DNA from 4 places in the Brevibacillus sp. DP1.3A genome. Region 2 is predicted to be linked to each of the others. Evidence: riboswitches for the same ligand, from Rfam matches in the RefSeq annotation. Region 2 holds a riboswitch; each other region holds the start of a gene.

Region 1 (3,127 bases), 1.5 Mb from region 2:
GCCTTCACCGCGAGGGTCAGCACCGCCAAATTTTACATTAGTTTGCGGGTCAATCAGAATTGCGCCGGACTGTCCCATCGTATCGGTATAGGCTGCTTCCAGCTTTTCGACTGGATGCCCACGCTTAATTAACTCGTCCAGGACTTCTTGAGGGATGCGGCTTTCCACCTTGAGATTGTTGGAATCAGATCCCCAGTTGCGTCCATGCAGCCATCTTGGCGCTTCGATTGCGTCTTGCACGCTGAAACCAAAGTCGATGATACGCGTGACGAGAGCGGCTTGCGTTTGCGGCTGTCCTTCTCCCCCTTGTGTTCCGTAGAGAAGATAAGGCTTGTCCCCTTTAAAGAGCATAGCTGGGTTAATGGTGTGGAAGGTGCGTTTTCCTGGTTCCAAGTGATTGATGTGTTTGGAATCCAAAGAGAAATAGCTTCCGCGGTTTTGCAAAAGGATGCCCGTATCTTTCGCTACGATGCCGGAACCCCAGTCAAAATAGTGACTTTGAATGATGGACACGGCATTTCCATCTTTGTCAACGATCCCGAACCAGGTTGTATCGCCTTTTGGATCAAGCGGTTCTACGGATTTGGCGGCTTGCTTCATATCAATGCGCGCAGCTAAATCTTTCCCGTGCTGCTTGGACAATAGCTCATCCACAGGGATATCCACAAAGGCAGGGTCAGTCAGCCATTTGTCGCGGTCAGCAAAAGATTGTTTGGTAGCTTCCACAATCGTGTGATAGTAATCGGGTGTTCCTTCACCCATGCTCTTGAGGTCAAAATTGTTCAAAACATTAAGAATAGAGAGCGAAGCCATGCCTTGGGAGTTAGGCGGAACGTTGTACGCTGTATAACCGCGGTAGTCTACCGAAATCGGATCTGCCCAAGTGGAGGTGTGCTTCTCAAAATCTTTCAACGTGAGCAATCCGCCGTTGGCTTGCATGTCTGCTACGATTTTTTTAGCAACTTCTCCTTTATAAAAACCGTCAGCGCCTTTTTTCGCAATGATTCGCAAAGTATTGGCAAGATCCTTTTGTTTTAGGATTTCGCCTGCTGCATAGGGATCGCCGTTGGGCTTCAGGAATGTTTTACGGAATCCATCAAAACGTTGAAGATTCTTCAAGGCATTGTCAGTTGGATCTGTCGCGTATTTCGTCCAATATACTTGGTTGGGGGAGACTGGATATCCGTTCTCGGCGTATCCAATAGCAGGCTCCAGCAGTCTGTTCCATTGAAGCTTACTCTTGCCCATGCTTTTATGGGCATAGTTGTACGCCTCCCACCAGCCGGAGACGACACCAGGGACAGTGTTTGCCGATTCATAACCGCGGGACGGGATTTTTTCGTAGCCTTTGTTTTTGTAATAGTCGATGGTTGCTTTTTCGCCTGCACGACCACTGCCGTTCAGCGCCTTCAGCTCTTTTGTTTTGGCATTGTAGATGAGCCAGAAGTTATCTCCACCAATGGTTGTGTAATGAGGATAGACGACAGCTAATGTGGAAGCGGCTGTAATAGCAGCATCTACTGCATTTCCACCGTCTTCCAATGTCTTCAGGGCCGCAGCCGTAGCCAGATAGTGAGGAGTCGTCACCATTGCGTTCGGTGACATCGATGTTGGACGGTTAGCAGCTTGTGCTCCAGAGAACGTTGATAGCCCGATGACAGCAGTCAGCGCGACGGTCGAGAGTTTCTTCCAGAATGACATTCCTATGAAACCTCCTTCATGATGAATAGAATAATAATTCATTAAACCGGCTATCCGCTGTTGCCTCACCTCCTTTAAAAACTAAAAATACACAAACATACAAAAATAGACAAAAATAGACATTATGAGCGCAAAAAAAGACCAATGATATAGGATCATTGGTCTCGTCCTACATCAATACTTCGGTAGCTGGCAAGCGTGTCCGCTGTTGCGGAGGTAGCCCCTGTAGCTTTGCGTCGCCGGATTTCCCCGGGTATGCCGTTTCGATATCAATGGATGAAGTAGAAAATTGACACATATACTGATTCGATCGTTGTGGGAAAATGTTCCTAAAACTCCGTTTGCCAATAATATAGACTATTTACCATTTGTGGTAAATAAGAAAAAATATTTTAATCCAGAAAAATAGTGAGAAATGTTATGGGGAAGGTTGTTTTTCGCAGACATTCACACACCTCCTGGGGCAAAACTGCTTATGATGATAAAAAGGCACATTCGCCAAGGAGTGAAACAAAGACCATGATGCATCCCGATACAGAATTGCGCTATATCAACGATGAGATCGGGTACGGTGTGTTTGCGACAAAGTTTATCCCAAAAGGAACGATTGTATGGGCACAGGATAATTTGGACCAGGTATTGGACCCTGTATTTGTGGAAAGACTTGACTCATTACGAAAACAGGACGTGCAAAAATACTCCTTTAAGAACCAGTTCGGAAAGTACATTCTTTGTTGGGATAAGGCAAGGTACGTGAACCACAGCTTTCATGCGAATTGTGTGCCGACCATGTATGATCTGGAATTGGCTGCACGGGATGTTTTGCCGGGTGAAGAGTTGACTGATGATTATGGGACGTTGAATCTGGATGAACCTTTTGATTGTTTGCCCGAGTCCGACACGGACCGCTCCCGCGTAATGCCCGATGACTTGCTTCGGTATTACCCGCAGTGGGATCGGATTGCTGCGGAAGCATTCCAACGTTTCAATCATGTTGAACAGCCTTTGCTGCATCTGATTTCCCCGAAGCATCTCGAAACGATTCGTGGGATCACGGAGCAGCGCTTAGCCATTGATTCTGTCATTCATCTGTATTGCAGGTCACAATGGCAAACGAGGCAGCAATGGAAGACGTGAGCGGGTCGGTCAACGACCCGATTTTGTTGAACTCTGAGTAGAGAATCAGTATTATGGAATGTAAAGGTGAAGTGAAAGGTTGATTTCATTGGAAAACAAGGTAGCGGCATCCAATTTTATCCGCAATATCATGATTGATGACTTGCAAGAGGGCAAAGTAAAGGAAATCATTACCCGCTTTCCCCCAGAACCGAACGGGTATCTTCATATTGGACATGCAAAAGCAATCTGCCTCAACTTTGAGTTGGCACGTGAATTTTCCGGCAAGGCCAACCTTCGATTTGACGAT
Region 2 (3,127 bases):
TTTTTTGCGAATGGTCATCAGCAGGCTCGAGATCGACTCAGAGGATAGCTTGGAGGATTCAGCCAGCTTGCGTACTTCATCTGCTACGACAGCAAATCCTCGGCCGTGTTCGCCTGCGCGAGACGCTTCAATCGTGGCATTGAGTGCCAACAGATTGGTTTGTGCAGAAATCTCGGAAATGGTTTGAATGATTTTCCCAATCGATTCGGTTTCTTTATTGAGCTCTTGAATCAGTTGGTTCGTACCTTGGATGTCCGTGATGAATCGTTCAAAGTCATTGCCGATGTTGCCAATGCGTTTGCCGCTCTCGCTAGTGGCTTCTTTGGTCGATTCTACGTACTCATGCATCTCTGTAACAGAGCGAGTCATATCCTCAACTTGCAGATTCGTCGAGCTCATTTCCCGACGCAGCTCGTCCGTGTTGCTGGTCTGGACCGTAAAGGACTCCATAATGTCTTGCAGGGAAGCGACGGTTTCGACTGCGCGAACATTCACGCCGTCCGTCACCTGGTTCAAATTCTCTTGATAGTCTTGCATAGAGGTGAGTGATTCATTGATTTGATCCAGAACACGTTGCAACGATTCCTTCGAGGCAATCGCTTCTTGCTTTTGTTGCTCACTTTCCTCTTGCAGCTTGTTATTGAATACAGCATGCATCATGCTCGTGACAGAGACGAAGCAGAAGGTAAGCAGGAAGTACATCAGATCAAGATTGTTAGTCGAATGGAAAATCGTTTCTCTCTGTGTCAGGAAGTAGTAAGAGACAATACCCAATGTCGATACAATCGTCAAAATATTGATGAGTCGGTCTTGATAAATCCCCATGACTGCTACAAAGAACATAATGGTCATGATATTGATCATATGCGGGTCTAGTCCAACTACGATGAACATGAAGATCCCGATTACGGCGAAGTTGAAAAACTTCATGAAGGGCGCTGCTTTTTCACGGAAGCTCGGGCGATTGGAGATGTAAGTAAAAGGTGCCAGCACGCCATACAAAATACCCAGTATCGTGAAAACGAATGTGTACGATACGCCTAGAAAAAGGTTTAAGACCTGAACAACCGTAATAATACTTGCGAATACGATTACGACCCAATTGTTTCTTCTTCTCAATAGATCAATGTTATCAATGTTATCCATGTTACCCACCTACCTCGACTTTTACTTGGTTGGATGACGACGAATTGTACCAGGAATATTTCGGATCGTGCTTATTGTCATAGACATCTTTTAGATGAAACAGGGTCGGAATGGCATCGGCCCCTTTGTAAAAGACGATATCTTTGGTTTGAGTCGCTTTTACTTGATACTTCTTGTTAATGAACGAAAAAAAAGTCGGATCTGCTACCCCAATTGCGTGGGTATAATCATGCTTTTCAGCGTAATCTATCATCAAGCAAATTCCTTTTTGCCCTAGTTGTCCACGGTATTTCGGCAAAACAGCAAGACTGTCTACCTCCATTACTTTCATATCTTCTGTAACAACATCCTGAAAAAGTGCTTTCATATAAGCATTTGATTTGGAAAAGGGCGTCATTTCAAATGTTCCACCTGCTTCACCGTCTTCGGCAATTAAGAGGAATTGTGCGGAGCCTTCTTTCGCGTACTCCATCTCGAAGCCCATGCTTGTCCATACTGTTTCTTTGATTTCATGAAATTTTGCTAACTCTTGTACGGTTTCTACTTGTTTGTACATAACTTGTCCACTCCATCATTTTCTGATTACCGTGTTGTGTATGTTTGACGTCTCAAAAGTTATGTTTTTCCATCCGTTACGAAAATGAAAGTGCTTTCATCCTCCTTTCAAAAAACGAAACACAAAAAAAGGCCGTTCCATCGAAATGGAACAACCGAAGCTACCAACATCAAAAAAATGGTCTCAAGATGATGGCAACCCGGCTATCATGGTCAAAGACTGTAGACCCGTGGTTTTGCGTCGCCACCTTTCGATGACTTTGCCTTTTGCATTTTTTAGCAAAACTTGTAAAAATGTGTCGAATTTTGCTAGATATAATCATGCAAAATATAAGCCAAAAGATATATCTTTGTCAAGTTTTGGTAGGGAAAAGAAACTAATTGTTTATAAAGCTTAGACGTACAAAAAACCAGTTGTGGTATCAACTGGTTCTTCGTTATATAGGCGTTAGGTTAGGTTACGCAGAATGTCTAAAACTTCGGTTGGCTCCATTCGCTTTTTGTAATCTGGATCTAAGCATGCTAACCGGATTACGCTCTGGTTGTCGAGGATATAAGTAGCAGGAATGGGGAGCGTCCAAGAATCGTCACTATTAAAATGCTTGAGATCAATATCCAATGATCGGTAGGTATCCTGTAAAGAATCAGGCAGTCTGAATCTGAGTTTATATTTTTCTGCTACCTGGTTATTGGTATCGCATAACACGGGAAAGCTCAGTCCGTTTTTCTCTTGCATAGTAAGAGAGTGTGCAGGAGATTGTGGGCTAATGGCAAACAATTGGGCACCCAGAGAGGTTATCGTATCGATCTGTTTTTGGTATGCTTGCAGTTCCAAATTGCAGTAGGGGCACCATGATCCACGGAAAAACGTGAGGACGATGGGACCTTTTACGATTTCTTCCGACAAGGTAATGGTCTTGCCAGTGTGATCGTTCAATGTGAAATCAGGCGCCATCGAACCAATCGGTAAGCCCTTTGCCTGTCCAGAGATCCTCAGCTCCTCGATTGATCTTGTAAATGAATCTGTTACTTCACGAGTGAGGAAGTCTGCTATTTGAATGGTTGTATAATCTAGCTCTTCGCGCAGGCTCTGAAAATGTGGTTTATCCATATGTCGTTCCCCTCTTTTTCGAAAGAATAGTAGAAGCCATAGCTTTACGATATCTTTCTTTTAGAGGGAAAGATGTAAACTGGATTACATCTTCTTTAAAATGTTGTCCCGATGAATGGAAATGGTTTTAAAGCCTGTTTGAATTAGTTCTTCTCTTGCTAAAGCACGTAATGCTACCGTCACAGCTTCCCTGGATGCCCCGACAAAATGGGCGAGCTCTTGATGGGAAAGAGGTAACTCAATTTGTAGAAACGCAGAACTGTTAGGATTGCCAAATTGGTCGGCAAGCCTTACTAACGTGGAAATAATGCGATC
Region 3 (3,127 bases), 3.0 Mb from region 2:
GTGACAATTGATGGGTACAAAGGAGAGAGAAGCGGATGTTTTGGAAAAAAGACAAAGGCCTAGCAGAAAAAGAGACAGCAGCGACGACAGTGGCAACTCCCACAACCACAATGGCAGGACAGCAAGACGCTTGGAAACATGAGCTTCGCGGTATTTACGAACAGATGGGTGCGATTCTCACGTCGAACCAAGCGATGAACGCCGAATCCGAGCAAACGGTGCGATTGGTGACGAGGATGAAGCGTGTCGTAGATAATATCCAGGTCATTAACGAGCGGGATGATGAATCTGCGAGTCAACTGTCGGATCGAGGAGAGCGCTTGACGGACATCTGTAAACAATCGGTAGCGCGTGCAGATGAAGGTAAGAAGGCGATGACGGACGTTGTGGAAGTCATGAGCCTGCTCGACAAAGAATCGGTCCATACGTCCAAGTCCATGAGCCGCTTGGAAGAGCGCTCTTCGGAAATTACGAGCATCGTCAAGGTGATCAGCGACATTGCCAATCAGACCAACCTTCTCGCTTTGAATGCAGCGATAGAAGCGGCACGTGCGGGTGAACAAGGCCGAGGCTTTGCTGTAGTAGCGGATGAAGTACGGAAGCTGGCCGAGATGACAGCGAACTCGACCAAGACAATTGCAGAATTGATCGGCAAGATTCAGGAAGAAACAAAAGAAGCGTTGTCCAACAGTGAAAAAAGCAGCAGTGCGATCAAAAATGGACTTTCTATCAGCAAGGATGCTGCGGAGAAGACGGATCAGATCGTGAACGCTTTCCAGGCACTGAACGTCGAAGTGTCAGGTGTGATGGAAATCATCGCGCACCAAAAGCGATTTGCTGACGATGTGTCCCAACAGGTAAGTGATGCGAAGGGCTTGCTGGAAGAGCTGAATGAAGGCTTGACCAAGCATGTGAGGGACGCAAACGCGGTAGAGCAAATGCTCGCGACGAGCGTAAAGGATGTCAAAAAGATATTGTGATCATAAGGAAGAAGAATCAGGAGTCCGTATCCCAAGAGATGCGGACTTTTTGGTATTTGTTCAATTTGGTTCACTAAAATTTTACATTTTTCTGTTTGACTATTAGGAATTGAGTACTATAATCAAAGTAAGATTCTCCATAACTTTCCTTTTTTCGACAAAATCATACCAGCATTCGCTATGAATGGGCAAACCCATTGAAAATTGGGGACGCAAAGCCACGGGCCTAATGTACACGTTACGATGGCAGCCGGGTTGCCGACTAGCAGTGTATTTTGCTGTTTTAGTTTTACGGCTCCTTTCATGCGAAGGGGCCTATTTACTTTACAAAAGGGAGAGGTTAAAGCATGTCAATCCTTCAAACACTGGACAAGCAGTACATCAATGGGGAGTGGCGCGACGGACTTGGCGCAAAGACATTGCAAGATATCAACCCTTATAACGGGGAAGTCATTGCAGAATTCAAAATGGCAAATTTGGAGGATATCGATGCGGCTTACAAAGCGGCAGCCGACGCGAAAAAAGAGTGGGATGAAGTGAATGCCTATACCAAATCCCGAATGTTGGAGCGTGCTGTTCACTATATCGAAGAGAATGAAGAAGAAATCATTCAGATTATCATTCGTGAATTAGGTGGAACCCGATTGAAGGCATTTTTTGAAATCGGGCTTGTGAAGGATATTATTCGCGAGGCGGCTACGTTCCCGGTACGCATGGAAGGAAAAATTCTTCCTTCTCCCGTAGACGGAAAAGAAAATCGCTTGTATCGGATTCCCGCAGGAGTTGTCGGCGTCATCAGTCCGTTCAACTTCCCGTTCTATCTGTCGATGAAGTCCGTAGCGCCAGCTCTTGGCGCGGGCAACGGCGTCGTCCTCAAACCACATGAGCACACGCCAATCACGGGTGGGACTCTCATAGCGAAAATTTTTGAAGATGTAGGTCTGCCAAAAGGCTTGATCAACGTCGTTGTGACGGATATTGCTGAAATTGGCGATGGTTTTGTCTCCCATCCGATTCCGCGCATCCTTTCGTTTACAGGCTCTAGCCAAGTAGGAAGCCATATCGCGCAAGTGGCAGCGAAGCATTTCAAAAAGGCGATTTTGGAGCTGGGCGGCAATAGTGCACTGATTGTTTTGGAGGATGCGGATCTCCAGTATGCCGTCAATGCAGCGGTATTCAGCCGCTTTACTCACCAAGGTCAGATTTGCATGTCGGCTAACCGGGTTCTGGTTCACCAAGCTGTATACGATAAATTCCTCGATCTGTATGTGGAAAAAGTATCTGGACTCAAGGTAGGCGACCCAAATGATCCTGACACGGTAATCGGTCCACTCATCAATCAACGGCAAGTCACCAACCTGATGGCAACGATCGATGAGGCGATACGCGAAGGAGCCGTTCCTGCACTGAAAGGGGAAGTAAAGGGCAACGTGGTCGAGCCGATCGTTTTGACAGGAGTGACCACAGACATGTCGATTGCATCCAAAGAGCTGTTTGGTCCGGCTGTTTGCATCATGTCGTTTGCATCCGAGGAAGAAGCGATTCGCATGGCGAACGAGACCCCATTTGGATTGTCCGGGGCGATTCATACACGCGATCTGGAGAGAGGTGCCCAGATGGCCAAACGAATGGAGACCGGCATGATTCACATCAACGATGGAACGATCAATGACGAACCAATCGTGGCGTTTGGTGGTGAAAAGCACTCCGGGTTGGGACGTTTGAATGGCCAATGGAGTTTAGAAGAGTTCACTACGCTGAAATGGATTTCGGTTCAACACAAAAAGCGCCAATTTCCGTACTAATGCCAGCAAAATATAGAGGTGAAGAGGGTCATGAACGGTTACGTGGAATGGAACGAAACAGAAGCTTCCGAAAAGGGGAAAAACGCAGAACTGCTCGAGGCGTTCATCAAGGTTGCCCCTTATTTAAATGTTTTACTCACCGATGACATTACCATTGGGGTCTACGACACGGAAAAGTTATTGCGTAATGTGCCTGCCCAAACATTTGCGCTGCAAGTCAAGCCAGGTGATCCACTCCAAGAAGGAGATGTGATCACCAACGCGATTCGTAAAAACACCAAGCAGGCGATGATGGTCCCCAAAGAATTATTTGGTTTTCCTCTCGTCGCACGGGCGATCCCC
Region 4 (3,127 bases), 1.4 Mb from region 2:
GTTCGCCAGCTTTTTCACCTCTCCGGCAACGACAGCAAACCCACGTCCATGCTCGCCGGCACGTGCTGCCTCAATCGAAGCGTTCAAGGCAAGCAGATTGATTTGCGAGGTCAACTGACTGATCGTATCGAGAATGCCTTCGATTTCTTTGGAACGATTGTTGAGCTGCTCGATGGCTACTGTCGCCTTCGATGTTCCCTCGCCAATGCTTCCCATCTGGAGAACTGCCTGCTCTACCACAGCAGTTCCTTGTTCTGCCTGCTCTGTTGCTATCTGGGCAGCCTCTGAAACATATGCAGACGTCTCCGCGATTTTCACGATGCCTGCTGCCATGTCATTCATAGACAACGCGACATCCTGCGAACTGGTGGCTTGCGCCTCTGCTCCCTCAGAAATCTGTGCAATAGACAAACCGATTTGGTTGATGTTTTCCGTCGCTTGTTTAATGCCTTCGGATACTTCCTGACTAAACTGCTGTACTTGATCAGATGACAGAGATACGTCTTCGATCAAATTTTTCAAGTGCGATACGGTCTGGTTAAAGTCACGGGACAGAACGGCAATCTCGTCTTTTCCATCAACCGTTACGGTCTCTCTCAAGTTCCCCTGCGCCACTACATTTACTGCGTGATTCAGACGCTCAATTGGTTTCACCATGCGTACAGCTAAGAAATAAACGAGGACAACCCCAATTGCCAACACGATGAGGGAAATAACCATCAATCGGACTGACAGTTGATCGACAGGCGCATGCAGCTCCGCTACAGGTGCAGTGATGTATACGCCCCAGTTCAAACTGGTAGGAGAATAGGAAGCAAATCGCTCTGTATTCTCGTATATATATTGGGCGATTCCATGATTCCCTTGCTTGATATCTTCGAAAGCAGTCTGAAGCTCAAGAATCCCCAAGTCGAGAATCGATTCCTTCAGAATGTACTCGCTATTCGGATGATAAATAAATGTTCCTGTTTTGCTTACTAAAAAGGCGTAGCCAAATTCTCCAAATTTCTCCTCGGACACCTTTTTTTGGATTTCATTGATAGGAATAGTAGAACCGATATAACCGTATTGACGATTGTCCTTCATCAATGGAACGACAAGGGTCACGATGTTATTCCCTGTCCGCTTCGAAATGACTGGCTCGGAGACAACAACCTTCCCTTCCCCTTTACTAGCTTCCTTAATATGCGGACGATCCGAGATGTCGGTCACTTCTCCCATGAAATTGATCACTTTCTTACCACTTAAGTCATGCGAAAAGAAGAACGTCTCAAACTCGGGGTTTTTCTTTTGGGCTTCTTGAATGAGTTTCAGGTCGAATTCGACATTTTGATCAGCCGACATCAACCCTCCGATCGTACTTACAATCTCAATTTTTTCTTGAAAGAAACCATCGATACGAATCGAGAGATTGCTAGCTGACAACTCAGCTTCTTTGTCCAGACTGTCTGCTAAAAGATTGGAAGCACTCCAATAGCTTGCACCGCAAACCGTACCCAAACTAATAACCAACAGCAGGCACAAAACGATAATTAGCTTATTCTTCAAACTATTTTTCATACCGAATCACTTCTCCCTTCTCTTTTTTCAACAAAAAAAAGACTGCCCACCGACAGTCCATCATGACTACGGTATGGCAACCCGGCTGTCCTAGCTGCGAAAGTCATTTGACTTCCGTCCTTAGACCCGTGGCTTTGCGTCCCTGCCTTTCAGCAGGTTTGCCTTTGTCATTCCTTGTTGTTTTTTCAATTAAGGTCCATATTTTTTTAATCTCACCTTTCATTTCCCATAACTTTCCGCCAATAAACCTCGAAATGGAAAAAAAGCTGACAACCTTTTACAGTTGTCAGCTTTTTGTCAAACTTTTTTGATTAGCTTAATCCGATCACTTGCCCATCCTCGTCTACATATAACGATTCCGCAGCCGGCTTTTTCGGGAGGCCTGGCATCGTAACCAAGCTTCCGGTCAGTGCGACGATAAAACCAGCTCCTGCTGATATGCGCACTTCGCTCACTTGAATCGTGAAGTCAACAGGTGCCCCCAACAGATCAGCGCGATCCGTAAAGGAGTACGGTGTTTTCGCCATGCACACAGGCAGATGGGACATGCCCATTTCTTCTACCTTTTGCATCGTTTTCAATGCAAGCGGCGAAAAGACAACCCCTGATCCACGGTATACTTCTTTCACGACTGTCTCAATCTTGTCTTTTATGCTGAGGTCTTCTTCATACAAGAATCGGAAGGATGAAGGACGCTCTGCTGCACGGGTCACTTTTTCTGCCAGCTCAACACCGCCTGCTCCTCCTTCTGCCCATACTTTGGACAGCGCCGCTTCGGCTCCGGCCGCTTGACACAGCGCAATTACAGCATCGACCTCTGCTTGGGTATCCGTCGCAAAATGATTGATGGCCACCACTGCTGGCACACCGAACTTCTGCAGGTTTTCCAGATGGCGCTTGACGTTTTCGAAGCCTTTTTCCAGAGCAGACAAATTCTCCACTGCGAGGTCAGGTACTTTTACCCCGCCGTTGTATTTCAACGAACGAACCGTAATGACCACGACAGCAGCCGATGGAGTCAGGCCTGCTTTTCTACACTTGATGTCAAAAAACTTCTCTGCTCCCAGATCCGCACCAAAGCCCGCCTCTGTTACGACGTAATCCGCCAGTTTCAAGGCCGTCTTGGTTCCAATCACGCTGCTGCACCCATGCGCGATATTGGCAAAAGGCCCGCCGTGAATAATGACCGGAGTTCCCTCGATTGTCTGTACGAGATTGGGCTTGATCGCTTCCTTCAAGAGAACGCACATCGCATCGACCGCGTTGATTTCTTCTGCCCGTACTGGCTGATCATCAAAATCGTAGCCAATAATGATATGGTTCAACCGCTCGCGCAAGTCTGTTAGATTCTCACTCAAGCATAAAATCGCCATGATTTCCGACGCGGTCGTAATCATGAAGCCATCCTCACGCGTCATTCCATTGCCGTCACCCAGACCAACAACGATGTTACGCAGTGCGCGGTCGTTCATGTCCATTGCCCGTTTCCAGACGATTTTCTTTGGATTGAGCCCACGCGAATTGCCATGGAAAATATGATTGTCGATCATCGCTGCCAACAAGTTAT

Evidence for each region. Region 2 has a riboswitch for cyclic di-GMP ahead of HP399_RS25535 (GNAT family N-acetyltransferase). Riboswitches for the same ligand answer to the same signal wherever they lie in the genome.
Region 1: linked by a shared signal. The riboswitch ahead of ggt (gamma-glutamyltransferase) and the one ahead of HP399_RS25535 (GNAT family N-acetyltransferase) in region 2 are both predicted to bind cyclic di-GMP.
Region 3: linked by a shared signal. The riboswitch ahead of HP399_RS08995 (benzaldehyde dehydrogenase) and the one ahead of HP399_RS25535 (GNAT family N-acetyltransferase) in region 2 are both predicted to bind cyclic di-GMP.
Region 4: linked by a shared signal. The riboswitch ahead of HP399_RS02190 (methyl-accepting chemotaxis protein) and the one ahead of HP399_RS25535 (GNAT family N-acetyltransferase) in region 2 are both predicted to bind cyclic di-GMP.

The regions. Positions count from the first base shown of each region.
Region 1 covers NZ_CP085876.1:488,235-491,361, forward strand. Annotated here, with positions in the region: gene ggt (gamma-glutamyltransferase) at 1-1,701, opposite strand, end outside; cyclic di-GMP riboswitch class I at 1,883-1,971, opposite strand; gene HP399_RS02605 (SET domain-containing protein) at 2,221-2,838, shown strand; gene HP399_RS02610 (glutamine--tRNA ligase/YqeY domain fusion protein) at 2,918-3,127, shown strand, end outside.
Region 2 covers NZ_CP085876.1:5,563,703-5,566,829, reverse strand. Annotated here, with positions in the region: gene HP399_RS25540 (methyl-accepting chemotaxis protein) at 1-1,155, opposite strand, end outside; gene HP399_RS25535 (GNAT family N-acetyltransferase) at 1,148-1,702, opposite strand; cyclic di-GMP riboswitch class I at 1,893-1,976, opposite strand; gene HP399_RS25530 (peroxiredoxin-like family protein) at 2,150-2,812, opposite strand; gene HP399_RS25525 (Crp/Fnr family transcriptional regulator) at 2,897-3,127, opposite strand, start outside.
Region 3 covers NZ_CP085876.1:1,947,612-1,950,738, forward strand. Annotated here, with positions in the region: gene HP399_RS08985 (hypothetical protein) at 1-11, shown strand, start outside; gene HP399_RS08990 (methyl-accepting chemotaxis protein) at 36-980, shown strand; cyclic di-GMP riboswitch class I at 1,158-1,243, shown strand; gene HP399_RS08995 (benzaldehyde dehydrogenase) at 1,328-2,785, shown strand; gene HP399_RS09000 (methyl-accepting chemotaxis protein) at 2,816-3,127, shown strand, end outside.
Region 4 covers NZ_CP085876.1:398,085-401,211, reverse strand. Annotated here, with positions in the region: gene HP399_RS02190 (methyl-accepting chemotaxis protein) at 1-1,560, opposite strand, end outside; cyclic di-GMP riboswitch class I at 1,633-1,733, opposite strand; gene HP399_RS02185 (formate--tetrahydrofolate ligase) at 1,872-3,127, opposite strand, start outside.